2 regions of the Pseudomonas sp. DW-iso3 genome follow, and region 1 is predicted to be linked to the other one. Evidence: predicted binding sites of a transcription regulator. Region 1 holds the regulator's gene; the other holds the start of a gene.

Region 1 (16,143 bases):
ATTCTGATCACCTTGCTGCTGGCTGCACTGATCGGCCCGGTCGCCCTGGGTGGCTGGCTGTTCGCCGCCGGCAGCATGGCGCCCAAGTTCAGTCGGATGAACCCTGCTGCGGGGCTCAAGCGCATGTTTTCCACCAAGGCCCTGGTGGAGTTGCTCAAGGCCCTGGCCAAATTCATTCTGATCCTGTTTGTGGCGCTGATGGTGTTGTCGTCCGACATCGACGACCTGCTGCGCATCGCCCATGAACCGCTGGAGTCGGCAATCATCCACAGCGTGCAAGTGGTGGGCTGGAGCGCGTTGTGGATGGCCGCCGGGCTGATCATCATTGCTGCCGTGGATGCGCCGATCCAGCTGTGGGAAAGCCACAAGAAATTGCTGATGACCAAGCAGGAAGTGCGCGACGAGCACAAGGACCAGGAAGGTCGCCCAGAGGTCAAACAGCGTATTCGCCAGCTGCAGCGCGAAATGTCCCAGCGCAAGATGATGGCCGCGGTGCCCGACGCCGACGTGGTCATCACCAACCCGACCCACTATGCGGTAGCCCTCAAGTACGACCCGGAGAAGGGTGGCGCGCCGATGCTGCTGGCCAAGGGCAGCGACTTTACCGCGCTGAAAATCCGCGAAATCGCCGTGGCCAATGACATCCTGCTGCTGGAATCGCCGGAACTGGCGCGGTCGATCTTCTATTCCACTGACCTGGACCAGGAAATCCCGGCCGGGCTCTACCTGGCCGTGGCCCAGGTGCTGGCGTATGTCTATCAGATCCGCCAGTACCGCGCGGGCAAGGGCAAGCGGCCTGACCCGCTCAAGGACCTGCCAATCCCCCCGGACCTGCGCCGCGATTCCTGATCGGCTCCGCCTTACCATTCCTCCTGATCGCCCGTCTACCTGTCAACTTTGACAGTAGTCATCCTCTGCGTCTCGCAGTTCTACTACAACCAGCACTGCGCGCAGGCGGTAAACAAGATGCAGGGAGAGGTGGTTTTGAAGGTGTTCAGAGGCACAGTCAAATCTTATGACCGCAAGACAGGGAAAGGTTGGATTGCCCTGGAAGGTGAGGATGACGTGCAAGTGGATCTCTTCGGTTCATGCGGCATTTGGCTTGCCGTGGGCCAGCAAGTGGAATTTCGCATGATCCACCGACCCTGTGGCGTCTATGCGTTAGACGCCACAGTTGTCCCGCACGTCCTTGAATGAGATGTGAGGAGAACGGAAATGGCAACAGGCACGGTGAAATGGTTTAACGCGGAGAAGGGGTTTGGGTTTATTACCCCTGACGATGGCAGCGCTGACGTTTTTGTCCACTATTCGGCGATCAAGAGCGACGGTTTCAAGACCCTTGAAGAGGGGCAAAAAGTCGAGTTCGAGGTTACCCAAGGCGCCAAAGGTGCTCAGGCTGAAAACGTCCGCGTCCTATGAACTTCATGATTGTTTCAGTAGACGCTAAAAAAGCGTCGACTGGGTGTACGGAGACTAGTTAGCGGCTTTCCCAGGGGCCGCCTTAACACCTTGTCGGACATTTCCGCTGTAGCAGCAGGCGGACACAAATCCAAACTGTGGGAGCGGGCTTGCTCGCGAATGCTGACGATCAGTCGCCAGACATGCTGGCTGACCCTCCGCCTTCGCGAGCAAGCCCGCTCCCACATTTGAATCGATTTACACTTTTTTTTGGGGGGGGGCGGTTGCTTGTGAGCTCATCAACGCTCGCGCCGCAAGCGATGTAACCGGGAAAACAAAAGTTGGAAGGCTTCTTGCAATACCACCTGCAAGACGCCTGACCGCGTCAAAACTTTGCTTCAAGGAAACGAGGAATACCGGTGGTGGATCGCTCTCAAATGCTCGGCACGGCCCGGACGACCCTGACTGACCTCTCGCGAGGCAATCTGGGTGTGCCGTTGTTGTTGCTGGTGATGCTGGCAATGATGATGTTGCCGATGCCGCCGTTCCTGCTGGACGTGTTCTTCACCTTCAACATTGCCCTTTCCGTCGTGGTACTGCTGGTCTGCGTGTACGCCCTGCGGCCCTTGGATTTCGCCGTATTCCCGACCATTCTGCTGGTGGCGACCCTGCTGCGACTGGCGCTCAACGTCGCGTCCACCCGTGTGGTCATGCTCCACGGTCAGGACGGTCACGCTGCCGCCGGTAAGGTGATCCAGGCCTTCGGTGAGGTGGTGATCGGCGGTAACTACGTGGTCGGTATCGTGGTGTTCGCGATCCTGATGATCATCAACTTCGTGGTAGTAACCAAGGGCGCCGGGCGGATTTCCGAGGTGAGCGCGCGGTTTACCCTCGATGCGATGCCCGGCAAGCAGATGGCGATCGACGCTGACCTCAACGCCGGCCTGATCGACCAGAACCAAGCCAAGTCGCGCCGCCTGGAAGTGGCCCAGGAAGCCGAGTTCTACGGTTCCATGGACGGTGCCAGCAAGTTCGTGCGCGGTGATGCCATCGCCGGCCTGCTGATTCTGTTCATCAACCTCATCGGCGGTATGGCCGTGGGTATCTTCCAGCACGGCATGACCTTCGGCGATGCGGGCAAGGTGTACGCCCTGCTGACCATCGGTGACGGTTTAGTGGCGCAATTGCCATCACTGTTGTTATCTACAGCTGCGGCGATCATGGTGACTCGTGCTTCGGGCTCCGAAGACATGGGCAAGCAGATCAGCCGGCAGATGTTTGCCTCGCCCAAGGCCTTGGCCGTGGCGGCGGGCATCATGGCGATCATGGGTATTGTACCGGGCATGCCCCACGTGTCGTTCCTGAGCATGGCAGCCATGGCGGCTGGCGGTGCTTACCTGTTCTGGAAAAAGCAGAATGCGGTCAAGGTCCAGGCCCAGCAAGAGATCGCGCGCCAACAGGAACTGCTGCCTTCCCCGGCCCGCGCTCAGGAAACCAAGGAGCTGGGCTGGGATGACGTGACCCCGATCGACATGATCGGCCTGGAAGTCGGCTACCGCCTGATCCCGCTGGTGGACCGCAACCAGGGCGGCCAATTGCTCGCGCGGATCAAGGGCGTGCGCAAGAAGCTGTCCCAGGACCTGGGCTTTTTGATGCCCACCGTGCACATCCGCGACAACCTCGACCTGGCTCCGAGTGCCTATCGCCTGACCCTCATGGGCGTGATCCTGGCCGAAGCCGAGATCTACCCAGACCGCGAACTGGCGATCAACCCAGGGCAGGTGTTCGGCAGCCTCAACGGTATTACCGCCAAAGATCCGGCTTTTGGCCTGGACGCGGTGTGGATCGAAATCAGCCAGCGCAGCCAGGCACAATCCCTCGGCTACACCGTGGTGGACGCCAGCACCGTGGTCGCCACCCACCTCAACCAGATCCTGTACAAGCACTCCCATGAGCTGATTGGCCATGAGGAAGTCCAGCAATTGATGGGTTTGCTGGCCAAAGCGTCGCCGAAACTGGCCGAAGAGCTGGTGCCGGGTGTGCTGTCGCTGTCGCAGTTGCTCAAGGTGTTGCAGGCGTTGCTGGCCGAACAGGTGCCGGTACGGGACATCCGCAGCATTGCCGAGGCCATCGCCAACAATGCCGCCAAGAGTCAAGATACTGCCGCCCTGGTGGCCGCGGTGCGCGTCGGATTGTCGCGTGCAATCGTCCAAAGCATTGTAGGGCTTGACTCCGAGCTGCCTGTGATCACCTTGGAACCAAGGTTGGAACAAATATTGCTCAATAGTATTCAGAAGGCAGGACAAGGCCAGGAAGAGGGCGTTCTGCTGGAGCCAAGCATGGCTGAGAAGCTGCAGCGTTCGTTGATCGACGCCGCACAGCGCCAGGAAATGCAGGGCCAACCGGTGATTCTGCTGGTGGCAGGCCCCGTCCGGGCGATGTTGTCGCGGTTTGGACGCCTGGCAGTACCGAATTTGCACGTTTTGGCTTATCAGGAAATTCCTGACAACAAGCAAGTGACTATCGTCGCGACAGTAGGCCCCAATGGCTGAGGGTAGTGGGTTATGCAAGTGAAGCGTTTTTTCGCCGCCGATATGCGTCAGGCCATGAAACTGGTTCGTGATGAGCTGGGCGCCGACGCCGCGATTATCGGAAACCGTCGTATTGCCGGCGGTGTCGAGCTGACGGCTGCCCTGGATTACACCCCCCAGGCCCTGGCGCCGCGTGTGCCGAACATGGAGCTCGAAGACGAGCTGCGCAAGACTGCTTCACGCATTGTCTCGGCCCAGGCTGAACTGAGCATGCGCGGCGACAGCGATGCCACCACTAATCGCCAGTTGTTCGCCGGCCTGCCGCTGACCGCTTCCGAGCCGCTGGTCGAGCCGACCTTCAAAGAACCGCCACGTCCTGCTGCGCCTGCTCCGGCGCCTGCGGTTGACCAGCGGGTGTTCGACTCGATGCGCTTTGAACTCAATGGCCTGCGTGAGCTGCTGGAAGTGCAGCTTGGCTCGTTGGCCTGGAACCAGCTGCAAGGCAGCAAGCCGCAACAGGCCAACCTGTGGCGGCGCCTGCAACGTATCGGCTTGTCCGGCCCGTTGTCCCGCGACCTGCTGGCCTTGACCACCGAAATCGAAGAGCCTCGCCAGGCTTGGCGCATGTTGCTGGCCCACCTGGCACGGATGATCGTCACCCCGGAAATCGAACCATTGGAAGAGGGCGGTGTGATCGCCATGGTCGGCCCTGCCGGCATGGGCAAGACCACCACCCTGGCCAAGCTGGCGGCCCGTTACGTACTCAAATACGGCGCACAGAATATCGCGCTGGTGAGCATGGACAGCTACCGTATTGGTGCCCAGGAGCAGCTCAAGACGCTGGGCCGTATTCTCAATGTATCGGTGACTCACGTCGACCCGGGCCAGTCCCTGGCTAACGCCCTCGACCCGCTGCTGCGCAAACGCGTGGTATTGATCGATACCGCCGGCTTGCAAGCCAGCGACCCGGCATTGCGCATGCAGCTTGAAAGCCTGGCCGGACGTGGCATCAAATCGAAAAACTACTTGGTGCTTGCAACCACCAGCCAGAAACAGGTTCTTACCGCTGCGTATCACAGCTACAAACGCTGCGGCCTGGCCGGTTGCATCCTCACCAAGCTCGACGAAACCGCGAGCCTGGGCGAGGTGTTGAGCCTGGCCATCAGTCATGAATTGCCGGTCGCTTACCTGACCGACGGGCCGCGGATCCCGGATGATCTGCATCTGCCGCGCCGTCATCAGTTGGTCAGCCGTGCAGTCAGCGTGCAAATGCAAGAAGAGCCTAGCGAGGAAGCGATGGCTGATATGTTCGCCGACCTTTATCACAACCCGGCAAAACGGGTCGGTTGAGGGCAGGATGAACACCGTGAAATGTATCTACATCGATGGTCTGCAAGCGATTCACGCGGCCAAGCCATGTAGCCTGCGTCTAAGCAAGACAAGGTAAAGAAATAAAATGGGCAGCATGCATCCCGTACAGGTGATCGCGGTGACCGGCGGCAAAGGTGGCGTCGGGAAAACTAACGTGTCAGTGAATTTGTCCCTGGCCCTGGCAGAGCTTGGCCGTCGCGTCATGCTGTTGGATGCTGACCTGGGCCTGGCGAACGTCGACGTTCTGCTGGGGCTGACGCCCAAACATACCCTTGCCGATGTGATCGAGGGCCGCTGCGAGCTGCGCGATGTGCTGCTGCAGGGCCCCGGTGGCATCCGCATCGTGCCGGCTGCCTCGGGCACCCAGAGCATGGTGCACCTGAGCCCGGCGCAGCATGCCGGCCTCATCCAGGCGTTCAGTGATATCGGCGATAACCTCGACGTGCTGGTGATTGACACCGCCGCCGGGATCGGCGAGTCCGTGGTCAGCTTCGTGCGCGCCGCGCAGGAAGTGTTGCTGGTGGTCTGCGACGAACCCACCTCGATCACCGACGCCTACGCCCTGATCAAACTGCTTAACCGTGACTACGGCATGAACCGCTTCCGCGTCTTGGCCAACATGGCCCAGAGCCCGCAGGAAGGGCGCAACCTGTTCGCCAAGTTGACCAAGGTCACGGATCGTTTCCTCGATGTCGCCTTACAATACGTCGGCGCAGTGCCCTACGACGAGTGTGTGCGCAAGGCTGTGCAAAAGCAGCGTGCAGTCTACGAAGCGTTCCCTCGTTCCAAGTGCGCATTGGCGTTCAAGGCTATTGCCCAGAAGGTCGATACCTGGCCGTTGCCCGCCAACCCACGGGGGCATCTGGAGTTTTTCGTCGAGCGATTGGTGCATCAGACGAGCGCAGGACCCGTGCTATGACAGCGACTGGCTACAACGCTTACAAGAGGTCTGCCCGTGACAGTCAGGGCGAGTTGATCGAGCGCTACGCGCCCTTGGTCAAGCGCATTGCCTACCACCTGCTGGCACGCCTGCCGGCCAGCGTCCAGGTCGAAGACCTGATCCAGGCGGGCATGATCGGCCTGCTCGAAGTGTCGACCAAATACGACGCGAGCAAGGGCGCGAGTTTCGAGACGTATGCGGGGATCCGTATCCGTGGCGCGATGCTTGATGAGGTGCGTAAAGGTGACTGGGCGCCGCGTTCGGTGCATCGCAATACGCGCATGGTCAGTGACGCAATTCGCGCAATTGAAGCAAAAACCGGTCGCGACGCTAAAGATCACGAAGTTGCGGCCGAACTCCAATTGAGTCTCGACGATTACTACGGGATTTTGAACGATACCTTGGGCAGCCGCCTGTTCAGTTTCGACGACCTGTTGCAGGACGGCGAACACGAAGGGCTGCACGAGGACGGCGCGAGCGCTCATATGGAGCCATCGCGTGACCTGGAAGATGAGCGTTTCCAGGGGGCGTTGGCGGACGCGATTGCCAATTTGCCGGAGCGTGAGCGACTGGTCTTGGCGTTGTACTACGACGAAGAGCTGAACCTCAAGGAAATCGGTGAGGTCCTGGGGGTCAGCGAGTCGCGGGTCAGCCAGTTGCACAGCCAGTGCGCAGCCCGCTTGCGGGGGCGTTTGGGAGAGTGGCGAGCGCGCTGACAGGCAGTGTGGGGACACTGCAGACGAGACCGCGAGGGCAACCAGCCTTCGCGGTTTCGACCCGTGGTGCCCCGGCAGTCCTTTTTGTGTAATGCCTGTTGATTGAAATGGCGCGTCCAGGTGCTGGGCGCGTTTAAGACTGCTTGGAGGTCGAATTGGACAAGAACATGAAAATCCTCATCGTTGATGACTTCTCAACGATGCGGCGGATCATAAAAAACCTGTTGCGTGACCTTGGGTTCACTAACACGGTCGAGGCGGATGACGGCATTACGGCGATTCCGATCCTCAACAGCGGGAGCATCGACTTTCTGGTAACGGACTGGAACATGCCGGGCATGACCGGTATCGACTTGCTGCGCCACGTACGTGCTGACGAAAAGCTGCGCGGCCTGCCTGTGCTGATGGTGACCGCCGAAGCCAAGCGTGAGCAGATCATCGAAGCCGCCCAAGCTGGGGTAAACGGTTACGTGGTCAAGCCATTCACTGCATTGGCCTTGAAAGAGAAGATTGAAAAAATCTTCGACCGCATCGGTCATTGATGCTGCCACGGGGGAGCTATGGAGCATAAAGAATCATCGCAGGCCGACTTCGAGTCGACCCTGAAAAAGCATGCTCACCAGTTGGTCGAAAGCCTTGAAAAAGGTCAGTTCGGCGACGCGGTGCAGTTGATCCATGAGCTCAACCAGACCCGTGATCGCGGCCTGTACCAGGAAGTGGGCAAGCTCACACGCGAGCTGCACAGTGCGATCGTCAATTTCCAGATTGACCCACACATGCCCCAGGCTGAGGAAATCTCGCAGATCACTGATGCCACCGAACGCCTGTCCTATGTGGTCAGGCTGACTGAGGCAGCGGCCAACCGCACCATGGACCTGGTGGAAAACGCCACGCCTCTGGTCAACGGTATGGCCAACGAAGCCCAGGCCCTGAGCAACGACTGGGGCCGTTTCATGCGCCGCGAAGTCGGCGCTGAAGAGTTTCGTGAGTTGGCGCGTCGGGTCGAAGGGTTCTTGTCACGCAGCGAGCAGGAAAACCGCACGGTTTCCAGCAACCTCAACGACATTCTGCTCGCCCAGGATTACCAGGACCTCACCGGTCAGGTGATCAAGCGTGTGACCCAGTTGGTCACCGAAGTGGAAAGCAACTTGCTCAAATTGGTGCTTATGGCAGGCCAGGTTGACCGTTTTGCCGGCATTGAACATGACCGCGAAGCGATCCTCTCGGAAAAAGATCCAAAAAAACATCTCGCCAAGGGTGAAGGTCCGCAGATTCATGCCGATAAACGTGAAGACGTTGTATCGGGTCAAGATGATGTTGATGACCTGTTATCCAGTTTAGGCTTCTAAGGAGCACCCACATGAGCTTCGGCGCCGATGAAGAAATCCTTCAGGATTTCCTTGTAGAGGCCGGCGAAATTTTAGAGCAGTTGTCCGAGCAACTGGTCGAGCTGGAAAGCCGACCAGATGATGCGAACCTGCTCAATGCAATTTTTCGCGGTTTTCACACTGTAAAAGGGGGCGCCGGCTTCCTCCAGCTCCATGAGCTGGTGGAATGCTGCCACATTGCCGAGAACGTGTTCGACATCCTGCGCAAGGGTGAGCGTCACGTTGATTCGGAATTGATGGACGTGATTCTCGAAGCACTGGATGCAGTCAACGGCATGTTCAGCGAAGTCCGCGAACGTGCCCCGATCACCGCGGCCACTCCGGAACTGTTGGCTGCGCTGGCACGTTATGCGGAGCCCGCCGACCTGTCGGCTGCGCCGGTAGCAGAAGCAGCACCCGAGCCAGTGGCTGAGGCCGAGCCGGATGTGACCGACAGCGAATTCGAGCAGTTGCTTAACTCCCTCAGTGCCGTGAAGGCCGAGGCAGAAGCACCGGCTGCGGCTGTTGCCGCGCCAACCAGCGAAGACATCACTGACGCTGAGTTCGAATCCCTGCTTGACCAGTTGCATGGCAAAGGCCAGTTCGCGGCCGACGCCGTGACACCTGCCGCTGTGTCGGAAGCGCCGGCAGCACCGACCGCCAATGCCAACACCGATATCACCGACGACGAATTCGAAGCGTTGCTCGACCAACTGCACGGCAAGGGCACCTTCGTGGCCGACGCCTTGCCGGAAGTCGCCGCCACGGCCGCAGCGCCTGCCGCGGCCAGTGCAGCACCGGCCGGCGACGGCCTGATCTCCGATCATGAGTTCGAATCGCTGCTGGACGAACTGCACGGCAAGGGCAAGTTCAGCGAAGTGGCCCCAGCGGCGACGGTTGCCACGGCTGCTCCGGTTGCCGCCAAAGCTGCAGCGCCTGCCCCTGCACCAGCGGCCAAACCTGCGCCGGCTGCCGCACCTGCTCCGGCACGTGCCGCCGCCGCACCGGTTGCAGATAAACCCGCCAGTGAAGCCGAAACCACCGTGCGCGTTGATACCGCACGCCTGGACGACATCATGAACATGGTCGGCGAACTGGTACTGGTGCGTAACCGCCTGGTGCGCTTGGGCCTGAGCAGCGGCGATGAAGCCATGCAAAAGGCCGTGTCGAACCTCGACGTGGTGACCGCCGACCTGCAGACCGCCGTGATGAAAACCCGGATGCAGCCGATCAAGAAAGTCTTCGGCCGCTTCCCGCGCCTGGTTCGTGACCTGGCACGCCAGTTGAAGAAAGAAATCAACCTGGAACTGGTGGGTGAAGAAACCGACCTCGACAAGAACCTTGTCGAGGCCCTGGCCGACCCGCTGGTCCACTTGGTGCGCAACGCTGTCGACCACGGTGTGGAAACCCCGGAAGAACGCGAAGCCTCGGGCAAGTCCCGCAACGGCAAAGTGATCCTGGCGGCGGAGCAAGAGGGCGACCACATCCTGTTGTCGATCACTGACGACGGCAAGGGCATGGACCCGGCGATATTGCGCAATATCGCGGTCAAGCGTGGCGTGATGGACAAGGACGCCGCCGACCGCCTGACCGATAGCGAGTGCTACAACCTGATCTTCGCCCCGGGCTTCTCGACCAAGACCGAGATTTCCGACGTGTCCGGCCGTGGCGTCGGCATGGACGTGGTGAAGACCAAGATCAGCCAGCTCAACGGCTCGATCAACATCTACTCGACCAAGGGCCAGGGCTCGAAGATCGTCATCAAGGTGCCGTTGACCTTGGCGATCATGCCGACCCTGATGGTGATGCTGGGCAACCAGGCCTTCGCTTTCCCGCTGGTCAACGTCAACGAGATCTTCCACCTCGACCTGTCGCGCACCAATGTGGTGGACGGCCAGGAAGTGGTGATCGTGCGCGACAAGGCATTGCCACTGTTCTACCTCAAGCGCTGGCTGGTGGCATCGGCCAAGCATGAAGAGCAGCGCGAAGGCCATGTGGTGATTCTTTCGGTGGGCACCCAGCGCATCGGCTTCGTGGTCGATCAACTGGTGGGCCAGGAAGAAGTGGTCATCAAGCCTTTGGGCAAAATGCTGCAGGGAACCCCGGGCATGTCGGGTGCGACCATTACCGGTGACGGCCGGATCGCGCTGATTCTCGATGTTCCGAGCATGCTCAAGCGTTACGCCGCTCGGCGTATTTGATTCTGGTGGGGCAGGGCGGTAGTGCCCGCCCCGCCTAACGGAGTGTTTATGGCAGTCAAGGTCCTGGTGGTGGACGATTCGGGTTTCTTCCGTCGCCGCGTCTCGGAAATTCTTTCCGCCGATCCAAGCATCCAGGTGGTCGGTACGGCCACCAACGGCAAAGAGGCGATTGATCAAGCCATTGCGTTGAAACCGGACGTGATCACCATGGACTACGAGATGCCAATGATGGATGGCATCACGGCAGTCCGGCACATCATGCAACGTTGCCCGACCCCGGTGTTGATGTTCTCCTCGCTGACTCACGAAGGCGCCCGGGTCACCCTGGATGCGCTGGACGCCGGCGCGGTGGATTTTCTGCCGAAGAATTTCGAAGACATCTCGCGCAACCCCGAGAAGGTCAAGCAGATGCTGTGCGAGAAGGTGCACAGCATCTCGCGCAGTAACCGTCGTAGCCTGTTCAGTGCGCCTGCGCCAGCACCCGTTGCTGCGCCTGCTGCTCCCACCAGTTCTTCGTATAGTCGCCCGGCGCCTGCGCCGGTTGCACGGCCTGCGGCGCCGCCGGTACGTACGGCTGCACCTGCGGCGGCGTATTCGCCTGCACCCAAGCGCAAAGCCTATAAGTTGGTCGCCATCGGTACGTCCACGGGCGGCCCGGTTGCCCTGCAACGCGTATTGACCCAGTTGCCGGCCAACTTCCCGGCGCCGATCGTGCTGATCCAGCACATGCCCGCTGCGTTCACCAAGGCCTTTGCCGAGCGCCTGGACAAACTGTGCCGCATCAGCGTCAAGGAAGCCGAGGATGGCGACATCCTGCGTCCGGGTCTGGCGCTGCTGGCGCCGGGTGGCAAGCAGATGATGGTGGACGGCCGTGGCGCGATCAAAATCCTGCCGGGTGACGAGCGCCTGAACTACAAGCCATGCGTGGATATCACCTTCGGATCGGCGGCCAAGTCCTACGGCGACAAAGTTCTGGCGGTGGTGCTCACCGGCATGGGCGCCGACGGCCGTGAAGGCGCGCGCCTGCTCAAGCAAGGCGGCAGCGCCATCTGGGCCCAGGACGAAGCCAGCTGCGTGATCTACGGCATGCCCATGGCCATCGTCAAGGCCGACCTGGCTGACGCTGTCTACAGCCTGGACGACATCGGCAAGCATCTGGTGGAGGCCTGCCTCTGATGGATGTCCTGAGCCTGATCGGCATCATCATGGCGTTTGTCGCGATCATTGGCGGCAACTACCTTGAAGGCGGCCACCTCGGCGCCCTGGCCAACGGCCCGGCGGCGCTGATCGTGATCGGTGGCACCGTGGGTGCTGCGTTGTTGCAATCGCCCCTGAGCTCGTTCAAGCGTGCCATGCAGATTCTGGTGTGGATCATCTTCCCGCCACGTGTCGACCTGCCGGGCGGCATCGACCGTGTAGTCAACTGGAGTCTCACCGCGCGCAAGGAAGGCCTGCTGGGGCTGGAAGGCGTGGCCGATGCCGAGCCGGACAGCTACGCGCGCAAAGGCCTGCAATTGCTGGTGGACGGGGCCGAGCCGGAAGCGATCCGCAGCATCCTGGAAGTGGATTTTTATACCCAGGAAAGCCGCGACATCAACGCCGCCAAAGTCTTTGAAAGCATGGGCGGTTATGCGCCGACCATCGGCATCATCGGTGCGGTGATGGGCCTGATCCACGTGATGGGCAACCTGGCCGACCCTTCGCAACTGGGCAGCGGTATTGCCGTGGCGTTTGTCGCCACCATCTACGGCGTAGCCAGTGCCAACCTGGTGTTGTTGCCGGTGGCGAGCAAACTCAAGTCGATCGCCATGCGCCAGTCGCGTTACCGCGAAATGTTGCTGGAAGGTATTTTGTCGATTGCCGAGGGCGAGAACCCGCGCTCCATCGAATTGAAGCTCCAGGGCTTCATGGATTGATGGGAGGTATGCATTGTGAGCCGTCGCCGTCGCGAGCCTGAAGAACACGTCAACCATGAGCGGTGGCTGGTGTCCTACGCGGACTTCATTACCCTGCTGTTCGCCTTTTTCGTGGTGATGTACTCCATCTCGTCGATCAACGAAGGCAAGTACAAGGTCATTTCCCAGGCCTTGATCGGCGTGTTCAACGACGCCGATCGCTCGCTCAAGGCCATTCCCATCGGCGAGGAGCGACCCAAGACCGTGACCCCGGCCAAGCCGCTGGTCAACGACAGCGATGAAACCGCTGCCGGGGTGGGTGGCACCAGTGATCCGCTGAAAAGCATCGCCGATGACATCAGCGCAGCGTTTGGCGACCTGATCAGTTCCAACCAGATGACCGTGCGCGGCAACGAGTTGTGGGTGGAGATCGAGCTCAATTCCAGCCTGCTGTTTGCCAGCGCCGACGCGTTGCCGAGCGACCAGGCGTTTACCATCATCGACAAGGTGGCGGCGATCCTCAAGCCGTTTGAAAACCCGATCCATGTCGAAGGCTTCACCGACAATTTCCCGATCAGCACCGCGCAGTACCCGACCAACTGGGAGCTGTCCTCGGCGCGCGCTTCAAGCATCGTGCGCATGTTGGCGATGCAGGGCATAAACCCTGGACGCCTGGCGTCGGTGGGCTATGGCGAGTTCCAGCCGGTGGCCAATAACGCGACGGCAGAGGGCCGCGCGAAGAACCGTCGGGTGGTGCTGGTGGTGTCGCGCAACCTGGATGTGCGTCGCAGCCTGACTGGCACCGGCACCGCCAATGCAACACCGGATGCGGCCTTGAAGCGGGCTGGCACACAAACTGCACCGCCCCCTGTAAAACCGCCGGTTCGTCAGAGCGCCGTCAATTCTCCGTCGCCGGCTCAATAACCCTATGCAATGTCTCGGTCGCGCCTGTGCCTGCCGGGAGGAACCAACCGAATGAGAGTCTGGGCAGTTGCCAATCAAAAAGGTGGAGTCGGCAAGACCACCACTTCTATCGCCTTAGCCGGCTTGCTGGCCGAGGCGGGCAAGCGCGTGGTTGTGGTGGACCTGGACCCCCATGGCTCCATGACCAGCTATTTCGGCTATGACCCGGACGCGCTGGAACACAGCAACTACGACCTGTTCCTGCACAAAGGCAGCGTACCGGCCGATTTGCCTGGGCAACTGCTGCTGCCCACCAGTAACGAAAGCATTTCCCTGCTGCCGTCCAGCACCGCCCTCGCCACCCTTGAGCGCCAGTCGCCGGGGCAGAGCGGGTTGGGTCTGGTGATCGCCAAGACCCTGGCGCAACTGTGGCAGGACTTCGACTACGCGATCATCGACAGCCCGCCGCTGCTTGGGGTGTTGATGGTCAATGCCTTGGCGGCGAGCCAGCAGTTGGTGATCCCGGTGCAAACCGAGCACTTGGCCGTCAAAGGCCTGGAGCGCATGGTCAGCACCCTGGCGATGATCAACCGTTCGCGCAAACAGGCGCTGCCGTTCAGCATCGTGCCGACCTTGTTCGACCGGCGTACCCAGGCCTCCCTCGGCACCCTGCGCGTGTTGCGCGATGCCTACCCGGACACCATCTGGAACGGCTACATCCCGGTGGACACGCGCCTGCGTGACGCCAGCCGTGCCGGCCTCGCGCCGTCGCAATTCGACTCGAAAAGCCGCGGCGTACTGGCCTACCGTGCGTTGCTCAAGCACCTGCTGTCGCAGCAACTTGTGGCGCAGGTGGCGTGATGAACCGTCCCGTAGAACTCAAGACCCGGCCGCAACTGGCACTGGAATCCTACCTGGATGCCTTGTTGCAGGATGCGACCGCGCAAGAATTTCCGGAACCGATCCTGGTACTGGAACCGGCTGTTGAACCAGAAGCCGTACTGGATGAATTCCAGTTGGCGGTGTTGGAAGAGCAAGCCCGGGATGCGCGAAGCGTGGTGCCGATGACACCGCAGGTGGCGCCGGTGGTGGTTGCCCCTGCCGTGGTCGAGCCAGTGGTGGAAGTGCACCTGCCGCCGAGCATCACGCCGCCGCCGGTGGCCGGTGATGACCGCCCGAGCTGGGCTGCCGAACCGTTCGAGTGCCTGCTGTTCGACGTCGCCGGCTTGACCCTGGCAGTTCCGCTGGTGTGCCTGGGCTCGATCTACTCCCTGGAGGGTCAGGAGCTGACGCCGTTGTTCGGGCAACCGGAGTGGTTTCTTGGCATCCTGCCCAGCCAGGCCGGCAACCTGAAAGTCCTGGACACCGCGCGCTGGGTGATGCCCGACCGCTACCGCGACGACTTCCGCCAAGGCTTGCAATACGTGATCTCGGTGCAGGGCTACGAGTGGGGGTTGGCGGTGCATCAAGTCAGCCGCTCGTTGCGCCTGGACCCGAACGAAATCAAATGGCGCAGCCACCGAGGCCAACGGCCTTGGCTGGCGGGCACCGTGATCGAACATATGTGCGCGTTGCTCGACGTCGCCGAACTGGCCGAGTTGATCGCCAGCGGTGCCGTTAAGGCGATGCCAGTGAACAAACGCAGTTGATTGGACAATAAGGGCCGCACGCGCGTGCGGCCAATAGAAGTACACACGCCGCCTACATCGGCATTTGAAGGGGTCAGAGATATGAACAAGTCAGCGTCCGCACAAGGTTTGGATGATCCGATCCTGCAATGGGTTACCTTCAAACTGGACAACGAAACCTACGGTATTAACGTGATGCGCGTGCAGGAAGTGCTGCGCTACACCGAGATCGCTCCGGTTCCCGGTGCGCCAAGCTATGTGCTGGGCATCATCAACCTGCGCGGCAACGTGGTGACGGTGATCGACACCCGCCAGCGTTTTGGCCTGGGCACGGTCGAAGTCAGCGACAACACGCGTATCGTCATCATCGAAGCCGACAAGCAAGTGGTCGGGATCATGGTCGACAGCGTCGCGGAAGTGGTCTACCTGCGCCAATCGGAAGTGGAAACCGCGCCGAACGTGGGCAACGAGGAATCGGCCAAGTTCATCCAGGGCGTGTGCAACAAGAACAACGAACTGTTGATTCTGGTTGAGCTGGACAAGATGATGAGCGAAGAAGAATGGTCGGAACTGGAGAGCATCTGATTGTTCCTTGAAGCTGCGGTGATCGTCCTGGCCCTGTTGTGGGCCGGGACCTTGGCGTTTCTGTTGCGCTATGTGCGTCAGCAGCGCGAATGGTTGTTGCAGCAGGCTGAGCGTGATGCTGTGCGTGACCGGCGCGTGCTTGAGTTGGTGAAGCGGGTCGATCATTACCAGCAGAGTGCGGTGAGGGTGGGGGATGAGGTGCATGAACTGCGCGCGATTCTTGCGCCGTTGCCGGACAAGCTGGCGCAGATCGAGCAGCGGGATCCTTCGAGTCTTTCGTTTGCCCAGGCTGCCAAGCTGGTGGGGATGGGGGCTACGGTGGATGAGCTGACGCAGTCGTGTGGGTTGACTCAGGCTGAGGCGCAATTGATGAGCAAGTTGCATAAGAGCTGATTGAGTACATATCCATTATTTGGGTAACGGCTGCTATTGGTTCCGCCCCAACACTCGGCACCTCGCCTCGCCTCGGCTCGGTGTGGTGCCCTCACTCCAAAGCCTGCGTTCGGCCAGCGTGTTTGACGGGGCGCCTTAGATCACAAGCAGAAGCGCGGCGGCCTAGTAGCCGACCGGTTTCTGGAAGCCGGTCTCAGTTTCAAATGTGGGAGCGG
Region 2 (16,143 bases), on a different contig from region 1:
GTGACCAGCATCGATCACCACGATAATGTCGCGCTTGCCGGCCGGAGCCGGTGGTGGCGGAGGCAGCTTGACCTGCGGTTGCGACGGATTGACCGGAACCGCCGGGACAGTCGCAACACTCGGGGGCGGTGCAGGTGGCGGGTTGGCATCGGCGGCATTGTCGAACAGGTCGACCACCAGTCGGTTGCCGTACTGGGCGTTAGGCGCCAGGGAGAAGCTTTTCGGGGTCACGACCTTTTTCAGGTCGATCACCACGCGCAGGTCGGTCGGTGTCCGTTGGGCCGAGCGCATGGCGGTAATCGGGGTATTGGCGGTGGACACTTTCAACGGCGCGGCCAGGGTCGCGCCGTTGATGTCGATCACCAGGCGATCGGGCGCCGTCAGGGTAAAGACGCTGTGCTGGACCGGCCCAGACAGGTCGAACACCAGTCGCGTGTTATCCGGCGCTCGCCACAGGCGCACACTTTTTACCTGTGAAGCAGCCAGAGCATTGACAGTCATTGCCGCAAGCAACACCCCCACGACAGCAACCAACGCGCGAAAGCGCATACCTAACCCCACCAATTATTTGAATTCCAATGCCAAAGCGGCGCACCACGACTGGCCGCGCGCGCTCTGGGGCAACAACTTCAACTGACGCCCGTGCTCATGCGGCGTAATGGTAATGGTCATGTCAGGCTTTGGCAAAAAGCCTGTGCCTTTATCTGGCCACTCAATCAGGCACAACGCATCGTCATCGAAGTAATCCCGGATCCCCATGTATTCCAACTCTTCGGGGTCCACCAGACGATAGAGGTCAAAGTGGAAGGCGCGCACCGCACCGATTTCGTAGGGTTCGACCAGGGTGAACGTAGGGCTTTTTACTGCCCCAGTGTGGCCCAACCCGCGGATAATCCCTCGGGACAACGTGGTCTTGCCCGCCCCCAAGTTGCCTTCCAGAAAGATCAGCCCTGTCCCTGCCGTCACCTGCGCAAGGCGTTGCCCGAACGCAACGGTGGCCTCTTCATCGGCCAGGAAAAGGATTACTTCAGACACGGCGACTGCTCCTCCAACAATTGACGAATGGCAGGTATCAAGTCGCTGGCAGCCAAGCCACGACCAAAGGTGCCCTGGCGATCGCCCGCCGTGGCGTGCAACCAAACCGCCAGACAGCTTGCCTCATAGGCCTGCATGCCCTGGGCCAGCAACGCGCCCACCAGGCCGGCCAGGACATCGCCCAGCCCTGCAGTTGCCATCGCCGGATGACCTTGTTCACACCGTGAAACACGTCCGTCCGGGCTGGCAATCAAACTGCCAGCCCCCTTGAGGATAGCCACTGCATTGAATGTCTGGCTCAACGCGCGCGCCACCTTAAGGCGATCGGCCTGAACCTCGGCTATCGAAATGCCCAACAACCGCGCGGCCTCCCCCGGATGCGGGGTGATCACGCAGTTGGCCGGCAAGCTGACGCTGCCGCTGGCGAGTTGGTTCAAGGCGTCGGCGTCCCAGACTTGCGGTTGCTTGGCGTTGGCGGCCACAGACAGCAGGCTTTTGCCCCAGGACGCGTCTCCAAGGCCAGGCCCGATCACAATGACCGAGATTTTTTCCAGCAGGCCCATCAGTTGGTTGGCTGAGCTCACACCCACCGTCATGACTTCCGGCAAGCGAGCCAAAGCAGCTGGCACGTGCTCCAGGCGCGTTGCCAGGGACACCATGCCCGCGCCACTGCGCAAGGCACTTTCTGCGCTCAGCAAGGCTGCGCCACCAAAGCCGCGGTCGCCACCTATGACCAACAGGTGGCCAAACCGGCCTTTATGGTCGTCCGGGGAGCGCGCCGCCAGCTGCGGCAAATGGCCGTGCAAGAGGGACTGTACGTCGGTTATTGCGTGTTTTGTCTGCGGCATGCGTCTTCGAGCTCCGATGTCTGGCAGAATTATACCTATCTAACCTGCGGTTTCCCTTGTCTCATGCCTGCCATCACCACCGATCTGCCCGCCCTCGCCCAATCGATCAAAGACTGGGGCCGCGAACTGGGCTTTCAACAAGTCGGCATCAGCGGCCTGGACCTCGCCGAGCATGAGCAGCACCTGCAACGCTGGCTCGACGCGGGCTACCACGGCGAGATGGAGTACATGGGCGCCCATGGCAGCAAACGCTCTCATCCCGATGAACTGGTGCCCGGTACCTTGCGCGTGGTGTCGCTGCGCATGGATTACCTACCGGGCGATACACAAATGGCCCAATTACTGGCCAAGCCGGAAAAAGCCTACATCTCGCGTTACGCCCTGGGCCGCGACTATCACAAGCTGATCCGCAAGCGCGTGCAGCAACTGGCTGACCGCATCCAGGCGCAGATCGGCCCTTTCGGTTTCCGCGCCTTTGTCGACAGCGCGCCAGTGCTGGAAAAAGCCATCGCCGAAAAAGCCGGGCTGGGCTGGATCGGTAAAAACACCCTGGTACTCAATCGCAAGGCGGGCAGTTACTTCTTCCTCAGCGAACTGTTTGTCGACTTGCCGCTGCCGATCGACGCGCCCCACAGCACTGAACACTGCGGCCGCTGCACTGCTTGCCTGGACATCTGCCCCACCAATGCCTTCGTCGGTCCCTATGTGTTGGACGCGCGACGCTGCATTTCCTACCTGACCATCGAGCTCAAACACGCGATTCCCGAGGACCTGCGCCCACTGATCGGCAACCGCGTGTTCGGCTGCGATGACTGTCAGATCGTGTGCCCGTGGAATCGTTTCGCCCGCGCTACCGGCGAAAGCGATTTCAAGCCACGCCACAATCTGGATAACGCAGAACTGGCCGAGTTGTTTATGTGGGACGAGGATAAATTCCTCAGCAGCACCGAAGGCTCACCGCTGCGTCGTGCCGGCTACGAGCGCTGGCTGCGCAATCTCGCGGTGGGCCTGGGCAATGCGCCGTCGAGCATTCCAGTGCTGGAGGCTTTGAAGGCACGCCGGGATTACCCGTCGGAACTGGTGCGCGAACACGTGGAATGGGCACTGAACCAGCACGCCAGCCGCTAGTGCACATCGTCGTTGTAGACGAACTTGGGCATTTCCCAGTGAAAACGGATCGCCAGCAGGCGCAGTAGAAAGCCGCTGAACAGGGTCAGCAGGATCGCTTGCTCGCTGGGCAGCTCCAGATAAAGGCACAGCATATAAAACCAGGCGGCGAGGAACGACACACTGGCGTACAGCTCGCGGCGAAAGATCAGCGGGATGTCGTTGCAGAAGATGTCGCGCAGGATGCCGCCGAAGACCCCGGTGATCACCCCGCTGACCGATGCCACCAGCATGCCGTGGCCCATTTCCAGCGCAGTCATGCAACCGATCAGGGTGAAGGCCACCAGGCCAACGGCGTCCAGCGCCAGGAACAGCGAGCGCAGGCGGCGCATCAGCGGTGCGATAAAGATCGTCACCAGTGCGGCAATGGAGGTCAGCACCAGGTATTCCGGGTGCTTGACCCAGGTCAGCGGGTAGTGCCCAAGCAGCACATCACGCACCGAACCGCCACCCAACGCCGTCACACACGCGATCAGCACCACGCCGAACCAGTCCATGCCACGCCGTCCGGCCGACAGCGCGCCGGTCATGGCTTCGGCGGTGATGGCGATGAGGTAGAGCATCAGCAGCATGATGGCGATCCTTGCATTGAGGCCGGCAGTCTAATCATTTGCTGATGGCACCAAAAGAGGGCGCTTGGCGAAAGACCGCGTCGACCCTACCGCAGGCGAGCCAGCTCCCCCATTTGTTCCGCGCGCGTCGTGACAAAACGGTCAAGCGTGGGAGCTGGCTTGCCTGCGATGGCGCCGGGCCAGGCGCCACATCTTCAGGCCTTGATGAAATGCTTGCGGTAATGCTGCAGCTCGGCAATCGACTCGCGAATATCATCCAGCGCCAAGTGCGTGCTGCCTTTATGGAAGCTGTCTTTGACTTCCGGCGCCCAGCGCGCGGCCAATTCCTTAAGCGTGGACACATCCAGGTTGCGGTAGTGGAAGTAGCTTTCCAGCGCCTTCATATGCGTATAAAGGAAGCGACGATCCTGGCAGATGCTGTTGCCGCAGATCGGCGACTTGCCCTTGGGCACCCACTTTTCCAGGAAGGCGATGGTCTCGGCTTCTGCTTCGGCCATGCTGATACGGCTGTCGCGCACGCGCTGGGTCAGGCCGGAGTTGCCATGAGTGCGGGTATTCCACTCGTCCATGGTGGCGAGGACGGCGTCGCTGTGGTGGATGGCAATCACCGGCCCTTCGGCCAAGGTGTTGAGGTTGCTGTCGGTGACAATCGTCGCCATTTCGATGATGACGTCGGTGTCAGGGTTCAGACCGGTCATTTCCAGATCGATCCAAATCAGGTTCTGTGGGTTTTGCATGGCTTGATTCTCTTGGCACCTTGGCTTAGCTGCGCAGTTTAGCAGGCAGGGGCATGCTAGACTCGCGACCGTTTTACCCAACCTTTGTATTATCGACACGGAACACCAATGGCCAAACGCCAGCTCAACCGTCGCCAAAACTGGCGCATCGAAAAGATTCAAGGTGAACGCGCCGCTCGCGCCGCCAAACGTGAATCCTCCGCCGTGGAAGCGCTTGAAGGCGGCGACCTGGGCCCCGAGCAAACGGGCCTGGTGATCGCGCACTTTGGTGTACAGGTCGAAGTCGAGGCGCTGGAAGGCGAACTCGCAGGCTCGGTATCCCGTTGCCACCTGCGCGCCAACCTGCCTGCGCTGGTCACCGGCGACAAAGTGGTCTGGCGTGCCGGCAACCAGGGCATCGGCGTGATCGTCGCCCAACTGCCTCGCACCACCGAACTGCGTCGCCCGGACAGCCGCGGCCAGCTCAAGCCAGTGGCGGCCAACGTCGACATGATTGTCATCGTGTTCGCGCCACTGCCTGAGCCGCATGCCAACCTGATCGACCGCTACCTGGTCGCAGCCGAGCACGCCGGCATCCGCCCGCTGTTGCTGTTGAACAAATTCGACCTGATCGACGAACAGAACGCCCCGGCGCTCAACGCCTTGCTGGCGGTGTACCGCACCCTCGGTTACCCGGTGCTGGAGGTTTCGGCGCATCACGGTAATGGTATGGAACAGCTGCAACAGCAGTTGGACGGGCGCATCAGCGTGTTTGTCGGCCAGTCAGGCGTGGGTAAATCCTCGCTGGTCAACAGCCTGCTGCCGGAAGTCGACACCCGTGTAGGCCCGCTGTCGGAACTGTCCGGCCAGGGCACCCACACCACCACCACCGCGCGGCTGTTCCACTTCCCCGGCGGCGGTGAGTTGATCGACTCCCCAGGCATCCGTGAATTCGGCCTCGGCCACGTCAGCCGCAGCGATGTGGAAGCGGGCTTCATCGAGTTCAACGACCTGATCGGCACCTGCCGCTTCCGCGACTGCAAACACGACCGCGAGCCGGGCTGTGCGTTGCTCAAGGCGCTGGAGGATGGGCGTGTGCAGCAGCAACGGATGAACAGCTATCGGTCGATTATTGCGAGTCTGCCCGAAAGCAGTTATTAAACTGCTGAAACAACAAGGCCGCGATCATCGCGGCCTTGTTGTATGTGAAGCCTACGAACCCGTACCTGGCACCGTTGGATCCTTCACCCCACCCTCATCAAACAAATTCAGCTTCTGGCGCAGTTCATGCGCCGGCAACGGCTCCTGTCCTGGCGGAATAGCGTTCGGATCGGCCGGCACTTCACCCGGCGCGCCTGCACCTTGGGTGGGTTGCGGTGCCGGCGGCGGGTCACCCTCAATCGCACGCTGGGCCTTTTTGGTCAGCACCACGATATCGATACGGCGGTTGATCGGGTTGAACGGGTCTTTCGCATCAAACAACTGCGAAGACGCAAACCCCACCACGCGCGCGACTTGCGGATCCGGGTAGCTACCGGCCACCAACGCACGACGAGCTGCGTTGGCACGGTTGGCCGAGAGCTCCCAGTTGCCGAAGTCGCCCTGCCCCGCATAGGGTTTGGCGTCGGTGTGGCCACTGATGCTGATCTTGTTCGGCACCGCCTTGATGGTGTCGGCCATGGCCAGCAGGATGTCTTCGAAGTACGGCTTCAAGCGCGCACTGCCCGAGTCGAACATCGGTCGGTTGGCCGCATCGGTGATCTGGATGCGCAAACCGTCCGGGGTGATCTCGAACGAAATCTGATCCTTGAACTTCAGCAACTGCGGGTTTTCCTCGACCTTGTTCTGCAGCTCTTGCAGCAACAGCTCAAGACGCTCCTGCTCGACCTGTTCAGCCATGGCCTCGACGGTATCGCGCTCGATCGGGATTTTCTCCTGAGGCGATTCGGTCTTGATTTCCGGGTTGATGGTGCGCTCAGGCGCCAACTGCGGTGAGCCGCCCAGGTCGATCACGAAGGGCGTGCCGCTTTCCGAGAAACCAATCGGGTCTTTGAAGTAGCCGGCAATGGCGATCTTCTGTTCCGGCGTGGCAGTGGACATCAGCCACAGCACCAGGAAGAACGCCATCATCGCCGTCGCAAAGTCGGCGAAGGCGATCTTCCAAGCGCCGCCATGGTGCCCCGCAGCGAAGCGCTTGACGCGCTTGATGATTATCGGCTGGTTGTTTTCCATGGCTTAGCGACCGCGAACCGCTTGTTCCAGCTCGGCGAAGCTTGGGCGGTGCTTGGGGTACAGCACCTTGCGACCGAACTCCACCGCCAGCGATGGCGGCATCCCGGAAGCGGAGGCGACCAGGCTGGCCTTGATCGACTCGTACAGGTTGATTTCTTCCTTGGCGTCATGGGCCAGGGAGGTGGCGAGCGGACCGAAGAAGCCGTAGGCCGCGAGAATACCGAAGAAGGTACCGACCAATGCCGCACCCACGTGCATACCGATGGCAGCCTGGTCGCCCTCACCCAGGGACGCCATGGTCACCACGATGCCGAGTACCGCCGCGACGATACCGAAACCCGGCATACCGTCAGCGATGCCGGTCACGGCGTGGGAGGGGTGCTCAAGCTCTTCTTTAAGGCTGAACAATTCCATGTCGAACAGCCCTTCCAGCTCATGGGGGGCCATGTTGCCGGAGGACATGATGCGCAGGTAGTCACAGATGTAGGCGGTCATGCGCTCATCTTTGAGCACGGCCGGGTACTTGGCGAAAATCGGGCTGGCCGCGGCGTCTTCGATGTCGGCCTCGATGGCCATCATGCCTTCGCGGCGGCTCTTGTTGAGGATCTCGTAGACCAGGCCCAACACCTCCAGGTAGAAGGTGTGGGTGAAGCGCGAACCGAACATGCCCAGCGACTTCTTGATCACGTGCATGGTCATGTAGCCGGGGTTCGCCTGCAGGAAGGCACCCAGTGCGGCACCGCCGATAATCATCACCTCGAAAGGCTGGATCAGTGCCGCAATTTTACCGTGGGACAGGACGTACCCGCCGAGCACGCTCGCGAAGACGACGATGATGCCGATAATTTTAGCCATAGGAGATGAGTACTTGCGCCGTCGGGTTCATGGACATATTGGGTGTAGCAGAAAACTCTTGTTCTACTTATCGGCAAAACTGCGCCAGACTATAGCCCGTTAAGGCGAAAAGCCAGTTCGGCCCGCTCCGGGCGTGTAGACCGCAAGTGATGATCGCGCCCCTATCATGGCTAATGAAACGACAGTCCCAACTGCAAAACCCAACTCTCTCGCCGCTTGGATCAAGTGCCTGGACGATGTACGGCTGCCTGTCCCCCAGGCCAGTCACGACCGCGTGTGCAAAGGCATCCGCGACAGCCGCAGTTCATTGCGAGATATTGCCGAGCTGATGCAAAGCAGCCCGGCGCTCGTCCTCAGCGTGATGCGCGAGGCCAACAGCCACACCCATGGCAGCCTGGCGGAACCGGCAGAAAACCTTGAAGTGGCGCTCAACCGCCTGGGCCTCAAGCGCGCCGAAGAACTGCTGGCACGTCTGCCTTCGGTGCCGGCCAATGAGATCCCCGTGGCATTGCGCCAACTTCTGCTGATCAGCCAGCACGCGTCGCAGCAAGCCAACGGCTTGTTCGGCAGTCGCCTGGCGCGGCTGTGGCAGGACATTCACTGGGGCAGCCTGTTGTTTCTGTCGCCGCTGTGGCCAATGGCGGTCGCCTATCCCAAACTCCTGGAAGAATGGGAACTGCGGGTGATCCACAAAGGCCAGTCAGCCCGCGAGGTCGAGCGAGAACTGTTCGGCGTGCGCCTGCTGGACCTGTGCGTCGGCCTGACCGAAGCCTGGCACCTGCCGATCTGGGTATCCCAGGGCTACACGTTGCTGATGAGCGAGCAGCGCCTGCTGGTCAAGGCCCTGCACATCGCCCGTGAAGACGACCCGCTGCGCCACCAGCAATTGCTCGATGCCGAACCCAACCTGCGCCGCTGGCTGAACCAGCCGGCCAACACCGTGCTGCTGGCCAACGGCCTGGCAATGTCGGCCCAGGAGTCCTGGACCTGCCCGCACACCGAACGCTGGCAGTTGCTCACTGCGCTGTACCTGCAACAGCCCTTGGGCGAGGTGCAGCAACTGGTCCACCAACAGGCTGTCACCAGCGCCCGCACCACCTTGATGCCTGACCTCTGGCACCCGGCGCTGTCGCTGATCTGGCCGTGGCATGTACAGAAGATTCATCGCGGCCTGCTCCCCGCGCCGCCGCCCACCGCCGAGGCCCTGGCCGTGTGGCGCAAACGCTGTACTGAACTGCTGGTGGAGCCGAGCCGCTTTGCCAACGCCATGCACTTGACCACGTGCGCCAAGGAGGCCCTGGTCGCCAGTGGTATGCAGCGGGTCATGCTGCTGATGGCTGACCGCGCCTTGAGCACGTTGCGTGTGCACCAGGCCGATGGCCTGCCGAAGGATGCAGCCAATTTGAGCCTGGATGTGGTCAATAGTACGTTGCTGCAGCGCTTGCTGGAAAAGTCCGCCCAAGTGCGCCTCAACCCTGAAAACCACGCCCAGTTCTCGGCCTTGCTGCCGCCGGTCCTGCGCCGCCTGTTCACCGGCGAACACCTGTTGCTGCGGTCCCTGAGTTGCAATGGCAAGGTGGTGATGCTGATGGTGGCCGACCAGGGCGGCGGGCCGTTCTCGGAAACCACCGTGCAGGCCTTCGGTAAAACCGCCCAATGCATCGAGAAAGCCCTGCACTGCTTTACCAACCGCAGCGCCTGATGCTTGCGCTACAATCGCCCTCTTTTATCGCCAACATTTGTGCACAGGAGACCTCACATGCCTGACTTCTCTGGCTTGCCGCTGGTGATCGAACCCAGCGACCTGCTTGGTCGCCTCGATGCCGAACACTTGATACTGGTGGACCTTACCAGTGCCGCCCGCTACGCCGAAGGGCACATCCCCGGCGCGCATTTCGTTGACCCCAAGCGCACCCAACTGGGCCAGCCGCCGGCGCCTGGCCTGCTGCCCAACAAGACCGACCTTGAGAAACTGTTCGGCGAACTGGGCCACACCCCGGACGCCACTTACGTGGTCTATGACGACGAAGGCGGTGGCTGGGCCGGGCGCTTCATCTGGATGCTCGACGTGATCGGCCACCAGAAGTACCACTACCTCGACGGTGGCCTGCTGGCCTGGCTGGAAGAAAAACGCCCGGTTTCGACTGACGTGCCCGCCCCGGTCGGCAACCCCGTCAGCCTGACGCTGCATGATGGCCCGACAGCCACCCGCGAATACCTGCAAAGCCGCCTCGGCGCGCCCGACCTGGGTATCTGGGACGCACGCGGCCCGCTGGAGTATTCCGGCGAGAAAGTGCTCGCAGCCAAAGGCGGGCACATTCCCGGCGCAGTGAACTTCGAATGGACGTCCGGCATGGACAAGGCGCGCAACCTGCGTATCCGTCGCGACATGCCGCAGATCCTCGAAGACCTCGGGCTGACCAAAGACAAAGAAATCATCACCCACTGCCAGACTCATCACCGCTCTGGCTTCACCTACCTGGTGGCCAAGGCGCTCGGTTATCCGCGAGTCAAAGGTTATGCCGGTTCCTGGGGCGAATGGGGCAACCACCCCGACACCCCCGTCGAGATTTAAGGTTTAAGGACAGTTATGAAAAAGCAGTTGTTTATCCTCAGCCAGTACTTGCTGCCGCACCACTTGCTGTCGCGCCTGGCCGGTTGCATTGCCGAATGCCGCGTGCGTTGGTTCAAGAATGCCTTCACTGCCTGGTTCGCCAAGCGCTATCAAGTGGACATGTCCCAGGCCTTGGTTGAAGACCTGACCGCCTACGAGCACTTCAACGCCTTCTTCACCCGCGCCCTGAAAGACGGCGCGCGCCCACTGGACCAAACCCCTGGCGCGGTGCTGAGCCCAGCCGATGGCGCGGTCAGCCAGTTGGGGCCGATCGAGCATGGTCGGGTGTTCCAGGCCAAGGGGCACAGTTTCAGCGTGCTGGAACTGCTGGGTGGCGATTCGGCCTTGTCAGCGCCGTTCATGGGCGGTGACTTCGCCACGGTTTATCTGTCGCCCAAGGACTACCACCGTGTGCACATGCCACTGGCCGGCACCCTGCGCGAGATGGTCTACATTCCTGGCCGCATCTTCTCGGTCAACCAGACCACCGCTGAAAACGTACCCGAGCTGTTCGCACGTAATGAGCGGGTTGCCTGCATTTTCGACACCGAACGCGGCCCAATGGCCGTGGTGTTGGTGGGTGCGATGATTGTGGCGTCGATTGAAACCGTATGGGCTGGCTTGGTGACACCGCCGAAGCGTGAGCTGAAAACCTTCCGCTATGACGAGGCTGCACGCGCGCCGATTCACCTGGAGAAAGGCGCGGAGCTGGGTCGCTTCAAGCTGGGTTCGACCGCGATCGTGCTGTTTGGGCCGGGTCAGGTGACGTGGGCTGAAGCGCTGGTGGCGGGTTCGCCGGTGCAGATGGGCCAGGGTATCGCTTTACCTAAAGCCTGACAAAACACCCAATGTGGGAGCGGGCTTGCTCGCGAATGCGGAGTATCAGTCAACACGTCAGTGACTGAACCACCACTTTCGCGAGCAAGCCCGCTCCCACATTTTTTTACCGCATTTATTCAGTTACAGCTGACCGTCGCGGTCGCGGAAGCCCAGCAGATACAGCACGCCGTCCAACCCCAAGGTCGAAATCGCCTGCTTCGCCGATTGTTTGACCAGTGGCTTGGCGCGGAACGCTACACCCAGCCCGGCAATCGCCAGCATCGGCAAGTCATTCGCACCGTCGCCGACCGCAATGGTCTGCTCCAGACGCAAACCTTCCTTGTGGGCCAACTCCTTGAGCAGATCCGCCTTGCGCTGTGCGTCGACAATCGGCTCGACCGCCATGCCGGTCACCTTGCCATCCACCACTTCCAGCTCGTTGGCGAACACGTAGTCGATGCCCAGCTTGGCCTGCAATTGCTTGGCGAAGTAGGTGAAGCCGCCGGACAGGATGGCGGTCTTGTAGCCCAGGCGCTTGAGTTCGGCGAACAGGGTTTCGGCGCCTTCGGTCAGGCGCAGGGAGGCGCCGATGGAATCCAGCACACTCACGTCCAGGCCCTTGAGCAGCGCGAGGCGCTCTTTGAAGCTGGCGCGGAAGTCGAGTTCACCGGCCATGGCGCGCTCGGTAATTTCGGCAACCTGCTCGCCGACGCCCGCAGCCTTGGCCAGTTCATCGATGACTTCGGCTTCGATCAACGTGGAGTCCATGTCAAACACCGCCAGGCGACGGTTACGCCGGAACAGTGAATCCTCCTGGAAGGCGATATCGACGTTCAGCTCCTGGGCCACGCTGAGGAACTCGGCCCGCAAGGCTTGCGGGTCGGCTGGCTCACCGCGCACGGAGAACTCGATGCAGCCCTTGCCCTGGTCGGCCGGGGTATCCAGCGGCGTGCGACCCGACAGACGGTCGATATGGTCGATATTCAAGCCATATTGCGCAGTAATGGAGCTGACGCGCTGCAGTTGCTCGGCGGTGACCTTACGGGTCAGCAGCGTCACAATGTGGCGTTTCTTGCCCTGACCAGCCACCCAGTGCTGGTAGTCCTCTTCGGACACCGGGGTGAAGCGCACCTGCTGATCCAGCTTATACGCAGTAAACAGGATGTCCTTGAGTACTGAAGACGCCTGTTCAGTGCTCGGAATCTCGACCAGGATGCCGAACGACAGGGTGTCGTGGATCACTGCCTGGCCGATGTCGAGAATGTTCACACCACCCTGGGCCAGAACGCCGGTAATGGCCGCGGTAAGACCCGGGCGGTCTTCCCCAGTGATGTTAATCAGGACAATTTCGCGCAAGGCGCACCCCCAGGCTGGAAAAAAACCGCATTCTACCCACTTTCAGTGACCATCGGGCACAGCCAGCGCTTTGCCGGTTCTAGGGCTGTCGCTATACTGCGCGTCAACTTCACGGACCAAGAGCCGAGCGCAAGTGAACCGGCCCACGCCAGTAAAAACCGATAACTTCTTCCTGCTGATCTTCCGGGCACTGCGCCACCGCCGTGTACCGATCGCATTACGCATCGCCAGCCATAACGTGATCCTGGTCGCCCTGGCCCTGGTGATCTACGCCTGCGTGATGGGTTTGCAGTTCAAACAGGCCATGCACGAGCAAGCCGACGCCCTGGGCGAGAGCTTGACCACCCAGACCGCCACCTCGGCGACTGAGCTGTTGGTGTCCAACGACATTCTCAGCCTCAACGTGCTGCTCAACAACCTGACCAAGAACCCGCTGGTGGCTCACGCCGCTATTTACAGCGTGGACAACCGGATCATGGCCGAAGCCGGGCAGCGCCCGAAAAACGGCCTGCTGGGTGAAGCCGAAGGCCTGTACCAGAGCAATATTACGTTTCAGGACGTGAAGGCTGGCCAACTGCGCATCAGCCTGGACATGCAGCAATTCCAGCAGCCGATGACCATCAGCCTGCAAAGCATGGGCATCTTGAGCGCAATCCTGCTGGCGTTGGCGTTGGCCTTGAGCCTGCGCCTGGGCCGACATATCTCCACGCCGCTGATGCAATTGCGTATCTGGCTGCGCGATATCGACGAACACACCCCGGCCACCGACCGCCAGGATGAGATCGGCGACCTCGCTCGCCAGTTGCACGCCAGCTTCGCCCCGGAGCCGGTGGTGCGCGAAGTGGAGCCAGAGCCCGAGCTCGACGAAACCGACTACGACGACGAGCCTGAGCGTGAAGTGCAAGACGCTCCGGTAGCGGGCCTGAAGCCTGCTACCCGCCAGGCGTTCAAAGCCGAAGAAGACGAGCTGGACGACGAAGATCCGTTCGCCGATCTGCGCGACACCTCGGCCAGCACACCGGCCGTCGCACCGAAACCGGCCCCGGTGAAGAACGCCGAACCCCAGTTCAGCGCGGTATTGGCTGTGCAACTGGGTGCGCAGGATCAGTTGCGTCGGCTGCCCCGTGCACGCCTGACCGAGCTGCTGGAGCGTTACCGCGACTGCCTCGACCAGGCCGCGTCGCTGTATCAGAGCGAACTGCACACCCTGAACGACGGCAGCACGCTGATGCTGTTCCACAGCGAAGACAGTGGCGAAGACTACCTGACCAACGCGATTTGCTGCGGCGAGCTGCTGCGCGCCCTGGGCCACGCCCTGCAGATCGAAGTGGCCGACAGCGGCATTACTTTGCAACTGCAGTTGGGCCTGACGGTGAGCGATGATCTGTTTGGCATGACCCAGATCGACCTGCTGCTCACCGAGAGCGCCCAAGACGCCCTGGCGCTGTCGCAGCACAGCCGCAACCTGTTGCTGGTGGAGCGCAAGATCAGCGAAGACACGCTGATCCGCCAACGCGCACGTATCCGCCCGATTGCCAGCCCAGAGGGCGCCAGTTGCGTGGAGAGATTGATGGAGCCGTACCCATCGATGCTGGAGCGGCAGTTGGCGCGGATGCACGAGACCCGCACCAAATAACCCTGTATGACTCATGTGAGAGCGGGCTCGCCCGCGATAGCGAAGTATCAGTTAGCCCATCAATAACTGAATCCCCGCGCCCCCTCCCACCGTGAAACGGTGCCAGGCCCCAACGCTTGGCCCCAAAAAAAAGGCCCGCTGAGTAAGCGGGCCTTTTTTTGTGCGCGTTTCAGATCAGAACCTGAACACTTCCATATCCGTGCGAATCGGCGTCGCCATCGGCATCTTCGGCTTCTGCGGTTGTGCCGGCTTGGCCTGTACCGGAGCGCTCTGCTTACGCGGCACTTCAGCAATCGGCGGTTGGTTGGCCAATGGCTTGAGTGCCACCGACAACTGCTGTGCCAGATGCTGCAACAACACGCCCTGGGCCTGGACCTGGGACGCGGTGGTGCCGGTATGCTCTTCCTGCAGGTGCACGATGCGGTTATCGCGCACCTGGCCACGACGATCGATCAAGCGCCACTGCGCATCGAGAATCGCCGGTTGCGACGCACCAGAGTCAAGACGGGTAATGGTCAGCAACACCTGCACATCCGGGGTAAACCCGGTCGGCGCGGGCGCCAGCACCACACGCTGGCTATCCAGTTGACCCGCGACCTGGCGCAACATCAATTGGTTGATGTCGGAAGACAAGCTGCCCGCCCAACGACCATCCGTGGAACCTTGCAGGCTGCCGTCGTTCTGACGTTGCAGCAGTGTTTCGCGTTGCAGGTAGTCGGCAACGATCACCGGGCCCAGCAAGACGGCCATGCCAGCCGTCTGTGCGGGTTGAGCCGGACTTCCGCTGTCCAGCTGGTACAGCGACACCGGCTGATGTGTGCTGCAACCCGCCAGCCCCAAAAGGCCAGCGAGCATAAAAAATAAAGGAAGGCGTGGAGCAGTCATCATCCCATCCAGGTGGCTGCCACAAGGCGAACCACAATGTAATACTAAAAATAACCTAAACACGCTCGGCCACGCCGGCGCTGGAAAGGCCATATCATCCGTGAATATGCGCCATGACTCCAGCGCCAAAGCGTCGATCTACGCGTTAAATCGTAGATCGAGGGCTCTAATACGCGTTAAACCGGCGTTTCCACCAGCAAAGCATCCACACGTTGGAAGCCACGTGGCAATTTGTTACCACGCCGGCCACGCTCACCCTTGTAGTGCTCAAGGTCATCGGGACGCAGGGACAACGTACGTTTACCGGCCTGAAGCACCAAAGTCGCGCCTTCCGGGATCACTGCGATGTCGGTCACGTACTCTTCGCGACTGGCCACGCGCTCGCCGGGAATACCGATGATCTTGTTGCCCTTGCCTTTGCCCAACTGCGGCAGATCACTGATCTTGAACACCAGCAAACGCCCTTCGGTGGTCACCGAGGCCAACCAGTTGCCCTCACGGTCATCCACCGGCCGCGGCAGGATCACCTTGGCGTTGTTCGGCAAGCTCAGCAAGGCCTTGCCTGCCTTGTTCTTGGCCTGCAGGTCTTCACCCTTCACCACAAAACCATAACCCGCGTCGGACGCAATCACGTACAGCGCATCATCGTCCGGCAGCAACACACACTCGAAATTTGCACCTGGCGGCGGCGTCAGGCGCCCGGTCAACGGCTCACCCTGCCCCCGTGCAGACGGCAAGGTGTGGGCCGGTACCGAATAACTGCGCCCTGTGGAGTCGATAAACACCGCAAACTGGTTGGAACGCCCGGCGGCGGCGGTCTTGAAGCCGTCGCCCGCCTTGTACGACAAGCCAGTGGCGTCAATATCATGCCCTTTGGCGGAACGAACCCAACCCTTTTCCGACAGAACGACGGTAATTTTCTCGTTTGGCAGCAGTTCGGTTTCTGTCAGAGCTTTCGCCTCAGCGCGCTGGACGATCGGCGAACGACGGTCATCGCCGTAGGTTTCGGCGTCTTTGATCAGCTCGCTGCGCACCAACTTCTTCAGCTTGGCTTCGCTGCCCAGCAGGGCTTGCAGCTTGGCTTGTTCCTTGAGCAGCGCGTCCTGTTCGTCGCGCAGCTTCATTTCTTCCAGCCGCGCCAACTGACGCAAACGGGTGTCGAGGATGTAGTCAGCCTGGATCTCGCTCAGCTCGAAACGCGCGATCAACTCGGCTTTCGGATGCTCGGCGGTACGGATGATATGGATCACTTCATCCAGGTTGAGGTAAGCAATCAGCAAACCGTCCAACAGGTGCAGGCGACGCTCGACCTTGTCCAGGCGGAATTGCAGGCGACGACGCACGGTCTGCACCCGGAACTCCAGCCACTCCACCAGCAGGTTGCGCAGGTTTTTCAGCTGCGGCTTGC

Evidence for each region. The regulator FliA, encoded in region 1, starts transcription of late flagellar genes. The targets are predictions, from matches to a motif close to CTAAAGTTTNNNNNNNNNNNGCCGNTAA.
Region 2: the regulator FliA is predicted to act here: its motif matches at 7,493-7,520, upstream of motA (flagellar motor stator protein MotA).

Annotation. Positions count from the first base shown of each region.
Region 1 is NZ_JBZXDZ010000003.1:434,399-450,541, forward strand. It holds gene flhB (flagellar biosynthesis protein FlhB) at 1-849, shown strand, start outside; gene cspE (transcription antiterminator/RNA stability regulator CspE) at 1,216-1,419, shown strand; gene flhA (flagellar biosynthesis protein FlhA) at 1,836-3,950, shown strand; gene flhF (flagellar biosynthesis GTPase FlhF) at 3,963-5,279, shown strand; gene fleN (flagellar synthesis regulator FleN) at 5,386-6,219, shown strand; gene fliA (RNA polymerase sigma factor FliA) at 6,216-6,956, shown strand; gene AC4PS7_RS11160 (chemotaxis response regulator CheY) at 7,124-7,498, shown strand; gene AC4PS7_RS11165 (protein phosphatase CheZ) at 7,517-8,305, shown strand; gene AC4PS7_RS11170 (chemotaxis protein CheA) at 8,317-10,524, shown strand; gene AC4PS7_RS11175 (protein-glutamate methylesterase/protein-glutamine glutaminase) at 10,573-11,700, shown strand; gene AC4PS7_RS11180 (flagellar motor protein) at 11,700-12,440, shown strand; gene motD (flagellar motor protein MotD) at 12,456-13,343, shown strand; gene AC4PS7_RS11190 (ParA family protein) at 13,395-14,183, shown strand; gene AC4PS7_RS11195 (CheW domain-containing protein) at 14,183-14,971, shown strand; gene AC4PS7_RS11200 (chemotaxis protein CheW) at 15,053-15,535, shown strand; gene AC4PS7_RS11205 (DUF2802 domain-containing protein) at 15,536-15,928, shown strand.
Region 2 is NZ_JBZXDZ010000006.1:421,586-437,728, reverse strand. It holds gene AC4PS7_RS19865 (N-acetylmuramoyl-L-alanine amidase) at 1-549, opposite strand, end outside; gene tsaE (tRNA (adenosine(37)-N6)-threonylcarbamoyltransferase complex ATPase subunit type 1 TsaE) at 565-1,035, opposite strand; gene AC4PS7_RS19855 (NAD(P)H-hydrate dehydratase) at 1,023-1,883, opposite strand; gene queG (tRNA epoxyqueuosine(34) reductase QueG) at 1,947-3,011, shown strand; gene AC4PS7_RS19845 (trimeric intracellular cation channel family protein) at 3,008-3,625, opposite strand; gene orn (oligoribonuclease) at 3,817-4,359, opposite strand; gene rsgA (small ribosomal subunit biogenesis GTPase RsgA) at 4,468-5,499, shown strand; gene motB (flagellar motor protein MotB) at 5,551-6,570, opposite strand; gene motA (flagellar motor stator protein MotA) at 6,574-7,425, opposite strand; gene AC4PS7_RS19820 (HDOD domain-containing protein) at 7,592-9,127, shown strand; gene AC4PS7_RS19815 (rhodanese-like domain-containing protein) at 9,185-10,000, shown strand; gene asd (archaetidylserine decarboxylase) at 10,016-10,876, shown strand; gene serB (phosphoserine phosphatase SerB) at 11,000-12,214, opposite strand; gene AC4PS7_RS19800 (AhpA/YtjB family protein) at 12,348-13,850, shown strand; gene AC4PS7_RS19795 (PqiC family protein) at 14,025-14,735, opposite strand; gene parC (DNA topoisomerase IV subunit A) at 14,912-16,143, opposite strand, start outside.